One region of the Proteiniborus sp. MB09-C3 genome, then DNA from elsewhere that is predicted to be linked to it. Evidence: a T-box and tRNA genes for the amino acid it is inferred to sense, from the RefSeq annotation. Region 1 holds a T-box; the other holds one or more tRNA genes.
What was found. A T-box is a leader RNA that pairs with one kind of tRNA and senses whether it is charged. The one in region 1 lies ahead of argS (arginine--tRNA ligase), so its partner is inferred to be a tRNA-Arg.
Positions count from the first base shown of each region.

Region 1 (3,276 bases):
CCTAAAATAATATGGGGGTGTAGGGATGAAGAAAGGGTTAGTATTTTTCCTTGTATTAGCTATTGCAGTATTTAGTTTGTTTGGATGCTCCAAAAACAAAGATAATGGCGAAGGAGATATTATTTCTGCGGATAGCAACAATGATCAGACAGGGAAGGAAGTAGAGAAAGAGAATAATGATACGAGTTCAGATAAAGTAAAATATATAGACTTTGCAGTATATTTGAAGCATAAAGACTTGCCATATATTTTTGGAGAAAGATTTGAAATAAAATCAGATGATCCCATACTTAAAGAAAAGACTATTGAAGAAATAGCATTGGAAAAACTTTTTACTTATAATAAGGAAAGCTTTGTATCTCCTGTTCCTAAGAATACAAAAGTATTGGAGCTTGAGAAGAAGGACGGCACTGTTTATTTAGATTTATCTAAGGAATTTGTTGACAATATGCCTAAAGAAGAAGATTTAATACGTATGGCCATCGATTCCATAGTTAATACAATTACGTTCTTCCCAGAAAATGAAAAGGTAGTATTTAAAGTAGGAGGGGAGAGTATTAAAGAGATAAATGGTGTTAGTCTTGAAAAGGAGTTTGTATTTAGCAGCGAATTTATACCTGAAAAATAACCTCTTGAAATAATTAACAAAATATGCTATGCTTTTAAACAACATATAGAAATTCTAGGATGAGGAAAGTAGGTTGTACTGATTGTCACAGCGAGTCAGGGTGGTGGGAGCTGACACATAGGTGTATCTGAATAGAGCCTCTGAGAAGCCATCTGAAATTAAGTAGGATATTGCCGATACCCAGCGTTAAAGGGCTTGAGTGGGCATACTTTTATGTATGCCAATTAGAGTGGTAACACGGGATTAATCTCGTCTCTTTCATTAGAGGCGAGATTTTTTATGACCTAACCCGATTTTCCGAACGCTTTTGTCGGAAAATCGATGGTAGGTCAAACGCAACGAGCACCAACCTTGTTGTAGGTTTATGATAGGAGTGTCCGTTAGGACCAAATTTATGTGAGCGACAGCGAACAAATAAATTTGAGTTGCGAGACTGCGGAAAATGGCCTAACCCGATTTTCTAAATGCTTCTTTCTGTCATCCTGAACGATAGTAATGGATCTATTTTTAAATAAAAAATAATGAAAATTAAAAACGAAAAAATATATAAGGAGGCAAATCATGATTGACTTTAAAAAAGAAATTGGAAAGCTAGTAAGCAAAAATTTTGAAAACCTAAATGAAGATACTATAATAGACCTTTTAGAAGTTCCACCTACCTATAATCTTGGAGATTATGCAATGCCATGCTTCAGATTAGCAAAAGAACTTAGAAAAGCTCCTAATGTTATTGCTCAGGAAATAGTAGATAACATAAAAGGAAATGAACTATTTGAGAGAATAGAAAATGTTGGACCATATATCAACTTTTTTGTAAATAAAAAGGTTTTTAGTGAAACAGTACTAAAGGAGGTATTTGTAAAGAAAGAAGTGTTTGGTTCCGCTGACATTGGAAAAGGTCAAAATGCTTTATTTGATTATTCATCACCCAATATTGCAAAGCCCTTCCATGTAGGTCATCTAAGATCAACAGTAATAGGTAATTCACTATACAGGATTTATAACTTTTTAGGCTATAATTCAATAGGAATCAATCATCTAGGCGATTGGGGAACACAATTTGGAAAAATGATATCTGCATATAAAAGATGGGGAGACGATGAGGCACTAAAAAAGGAACCTATAAAAACACTCCAAGCTCTTTATGTGAAATTTCATGAAGAAGCAGAGAAGAATCCTGAACTTGAAGATGAAGGAAGACTTTGGTTCAAGAAACTTGAAAATGGAGATGAGGAAGCTAGGGACATATGGGAAAGATTTGTTGAGCTAAGCTTAGAAGAATTCAACAGGATATACGACCTTTTAAAAGTAAAATTTGATTACAATACAGGCGAAAGCTTTTATGAAGATAAGATGGACAGAATAGTAGATATGCTGAGGGAAAAGAATTTACTAGTAGAGAGTGAAGGTGCATATGTAGTTGATTTAGAAAAATATAATATGCCGCCTTGTATAATATTAAAAAGTGATGGAACAACTATTTATGCTACTAGGGATATTACTGCTGCAATTTACAGAAAAGAGACCTATGGTTTTGCAAAAGCTATCTATTTAACTGATTATTCTCAAAAGCTTCACTTTGACCAATGGATGAAGGTAATAGAGCTTATGGGATATGACTGGGCTAAAGACCTTTACCATGCTCCTTTTGGAAGAGTAAGTACAGAAGAGGGTAGACTTCAAACTAGAAAAGGAAATGTCATTTTACTTGATGATTTATTAACCAAAGCCATAGAAAAAGTAAAAGAAATAATAGAGGAAAAAAATCCAAACCTGGAAAACAAAGATGAAGTAGCAAAAATGGTTGGAATAGGAGCAGTTATATTTAATGATTTAAGCAATGGTAAGATCAAGGATATTGTATTTAACTGGGATAGAATGCTTAGCTTTGAAGGAGAAACTGGCCCTTATGTTCAGTATACTCACGCAAGAGCTAATAGTGTTTTAAGTAAGGCAGAGTACCCTATAACTCCAGATGTGGATTATTCTTTACTCACAAATGATGAGGCAGTAAATATAATCAGACTATTATATTCTTTTCAGAATACTGCTATAGCAGCTATGGAAAAGAACGAGCCATCATTTATTGCAAGACATGTAATAGATATTGCACAGGCGTTTAATAAGTTCTATCATGAATGTCCAATAATTGTAGAGGATGAAGAACTTCAAAAAGCAAGGCTATTAATAGTCTACAGTGCTGCCATAGTAATTAAAATCGGCCTTGGATTATTAGGAATTGAGGCACCACAAAAAATGTAGATGAAATAATAAGCTGAAAAATAGAAATGCCCTTCATGTATGAAATAGTGAAGGAATATTTCTATTTTTTTTGAAGGGATTATTATCTATTGTCCGTCTATAAATATAAAGAAGCAATGAAGGAGGACTATAGTATGCAAAAAAAGAAAATCGGAATTATTACATTTGCTATAACACTTATTTCACTAGGTATTTTGTTACTTATGAAAAACTTTACCGACATCAATCTTAAAATAATATTTGCCATTGCGTGGCCAAGTATAATTATACTATTTGGTATAGAGATTATTATAACTAAGTTTGTATTATCTAGAAGGTCTGAAGATGTAAGGACTTATGTAGATCCATTAAGTGTTATTATGCTATGTATAATAATAATCATAATG
Region 1 is NZ_CP127161.1:3,016,709-3,019,984, reverse strand. It holds gene QO263_RS15030 (2-thiouracil desulfurase family protein) at 1-10, shown strand, start outside; gene QO263_RS15025 (GerMN domain-containing protein) at 26-628, shown strand; T-box leader at 676-888, shown strand; gene argS (arginine--tRNA ligase) at 1,190-2,890, shown strand; gene QO263_RS15015 (DUF4097 family beta strand repeat-containing protein) at 3,025-3,276, shown strand, end outside.

Region 2 (3,276 bases), 560 kb from region 1:
ATTTAAGAAAATTTATGAAGGTAGATATGCCGATTACCGATATTAAGAACATAAAGGTTAAAGAAAAGTCCACTATACCGATATCAAAACTGATTTCTATGATTCCTGCATTTTTTAGAATGTCTTTCTACTCAAATCAAACGGTAAAAGAATATGCAATGCGGTACAAAAATCCTTTTCTACAAAAATTGTTCAGAAATATTGTCGGCGGTGATAACAATGCCACAAGCATGTTGTTTACATTGTCAACTCTTGCAAAGGGTGACGGAGGATATCCTTCAGGTGGCTCACTTGCTATGGCTGGCAGGATGGCAAAACGGTTTGAAGCTTTAGGTGGTATAATAAAATATAATAGTAAAGTTGAAAGGATTATAATTAAAAACGGTAGTGTTAAGAGTATTATTTTTAACGGAGCAGAAATTTCTGCAGATGCGGTTATCATCGCACAAGATACACTGGCTGCGATTGATACTCTATTTGACAGTCCACTTAGAGAACCATGGGCGGATAAAATGCGTTCTGAAATCAAACCTATGCTAAATACTTTTATTTGTTTAGGCATCAAAGAGGACTTGTCGGATGTTCATGAGAGTATAGTCTTTACAAGTGATACTCCGGTAATCTGTGCTGGAGAAGAAATCAAGGAAATCAGTATAAATAACTATGCGACTTACGAAGGCTATGCTCCAAAGGGATGTACTGCCATTACTTCTATACTTGCAGGAGATAGTTATGAGTGGTGGAAAGAGCAGAAGATAAATGGTACATATGAATCAGAAAAACAAAAGCTTGCAGAAAACTTCATTGATGTTTTAGCTAAAAAATATCCTCAGATTGCTGGTAGGGTAGAAGTGTGTGATATCGCTACTCCTTTGACTTATGAACGCTATCTGAATTCTTATAAAGGTTCATGGATGTCGATTATGGGTAAAGGTGTAAAAATGCAGTCCTATCCTTCAAAACCTGAAAGTATATCCAATCTTTATTTTGCGGGCCACCGACTTATAATTCCCGGTGGACTTCCTATTGCCCTTGAAACGGGACGAAAAGCAGTACAATATTTATGCAGAGATACCAATATGGTATTTCAGGGGAATGCTTAGGACGGCTCCGCTCCAGATAAAAACCATGTGTCAAGATTAAATTGACACATGGTTTTTATCTGGAGCGGAAGACGAGATTCGAACTCGCGACCCTCGCCTTGGCAAGGCGATGCTCTACCACTGAGCCACTTCCGCATTTGGTGCGGGAGAGAGGACTTGAACCCCCACGTCAATGACACTAGATCCTAAGTCTAGCGCGTCTGCCAGTTCCGCCACTCCCGCATATTTTTATAGTCCTTTCGGACACTACTATCATAATTTCAACTTAATATTGGTGACCCATCCGCGATTCGAACGCGGGACACCCTGATTAAAAGTCAGGTGCTCTACCGACTGAGCTAATAGGTCTAAATAGATATATTTCTCGGATTGACCATATCATTACATTAACTCATTCTACTAATAGAATTTTATGGGGTGGATAACGGGATTCGAACCCACGACCTCCAGAGCCACAATCTGGCGCTCTAACCAACTGAGCTATATCCACCATAATATTTACATTTATGGCGTACCCACAGGGATTCGAACCCCGGACACACGGCTTAGAAGGCCGTTGCTCTATCCTACTGAGCTATGGGTACAAACAAGATTAGTCCCATTGAACACTTCAACCAAAAGCTTGTATTGAAGTAGGCCCTATCAAGCAATCCTATCAAAAACCCACATTAAGTTTGGAGCGGGTGAAGGGAATCGAACCCTCACAACCGGCTTGGGAAGCCGGTGCTCTACCACTAAGCAACACCCGCACTGGGCGTACAAAATAACTTTTCAGCTGACAATAATAAATTATACCACCCTTAGTCATATTCGTCAATACTTTTTCGACATTTTTTTATAGAATGTATTCCCAAAAAGTTTCTATACCTGCCTTATAACTAAATGGTCACTATTTCTCCTCTGACATTGTTATCGTCTACATATAGCATTCCTATACTCTTTGATGTACCTGCTCTAGGTAAAGTAGGGCTTCCTGGGTTTAGAAAAAGAATTCCGTCATGTTCTATTAGAGTTGAAGTATGACTATGTCCAAACAAAGCCACATCTGCATTTAGTTCCTTAGCTTTATAGTATATATCATTCAATCCATGCTTTACTCTATATAGATCTCCATGAGACATAAATATTTTTTTACCTTTTATTTCGATAATATTGTCATCTGGGGTATCAAAATCGTAATGATCACAATTTCCCTTTACATTAATGATTGTGGTATCAAAAGCTTCTTTTATATCCTTTACATCCTTTGAGTAGTCTCCAAGATGTATAATCAAATCAATACCATCTATTTTATTCAACGCGTTTATTGAATCCTGTACATGTCCATGAGTATCACTTATTACTGCTATTTTCATTTCCTTCGTCCTCTAAAAACTTTTTAAGCTCTTCTTTTAAGTTTCTCAATGCATTAGCTCTGTGGCTTATAGTATTTTTTATTTCTTCACCTAGCTCAGCAAAAGTCTTCCCATATCCATCGACTATAAATAAAGGGTCGTAGCCAAACCCCTTTTCTCCCCTTGGTTCAAAGCCTATTTTACCACTGCATTCTCCTGAAGTCAGCTTTATATTTTTATCCTCTAAAACTATTGCAATTATAGTTTTAAACATTGCTGTTCTTTCTTCTAGTGGCACACCTTCTAATTTTGTTAATAGTTTTTTATTATTACTGCTATATGTGGCATTTTCACCACTATATCTAGCAGAATAGACACCAGGCTCTCCATTAAGCTTATCCACAAAAAGGCCTGTGTCATCAGCTATAACTATTGCATTTGCTTTTTGAGCTATTTCTACTGCTTTTTTTGTAGCATTCTCCTCTAGTGTATCGCCATCTTCTATTACTTCAATATCACCATATCCTGCTTCTGTTTTTGATAGTACAGTAATAGGTAAATCCTTCAGTATATCTCTTATTTCCATTATTTTATGACTGTTATCACTTGAAACAATAAGTGTCTTTCTACTCATCTTTTGCTTCTCCTTTACTTACTGGTTTGATTAGGCCTACAAGGCTGCTTATCTCTTCCCCAAGAGACTCTTTTTGGAGTCTTATTAGCTCTTTGTTTCCTTTTTGCGCTAATGCTATTAATTCATTTAAATCCTTCAAAGAAAATGGTGATTCTTCTCCAGTACCTTGAATCTCTACAAAGTCTCCATTACCAGTCATGATAAC
Region 2 is NZ_CP127161.1:3,572,214-3,575,489, forward strand. It holds gene QO263_RS17545 (phytoene desaturase family protein) at 1-1,103, shown strand, start outside; tRNA gene QO263_RS17550 (tRNA-Gly) at 1,164-1,238, opposite strand; tRNA gene QO263_RS17555 (tRNA-Leu) at 1,242-1,325, opposite strand; tRNA gene QO263_RS17560 (tRNA-Lys) at 1,376-1,451, opposite strand; tRNA gene QO263_RS17565 (tRNA-His) at 1,517-1,593, opposite strand; tRNA gene QO263_RS17570 (tRNA-Arg) at 1,611-1,687, opposite strand; tRNA gene QO263_RS17575 (tRNA-Gly) at 1,779-1,852, opposite strand; gene QO263_RS17580 (metallophosphoesterase) at 1,982-2,458, opposite strand; gene QO263_RS17585 (XTP/dITP diphosphatase) at 2,436-3,071, opposite strand; gene rph (ribonuclease PH) at 3,064-3,276, opposite strand, start outside.
Region 2: it encodes a tRNA-Arg, which carries the amino acid that the T-box ahead of argS (arginine--tRNA ligase) is inferred to sense. The anticodon was not compared.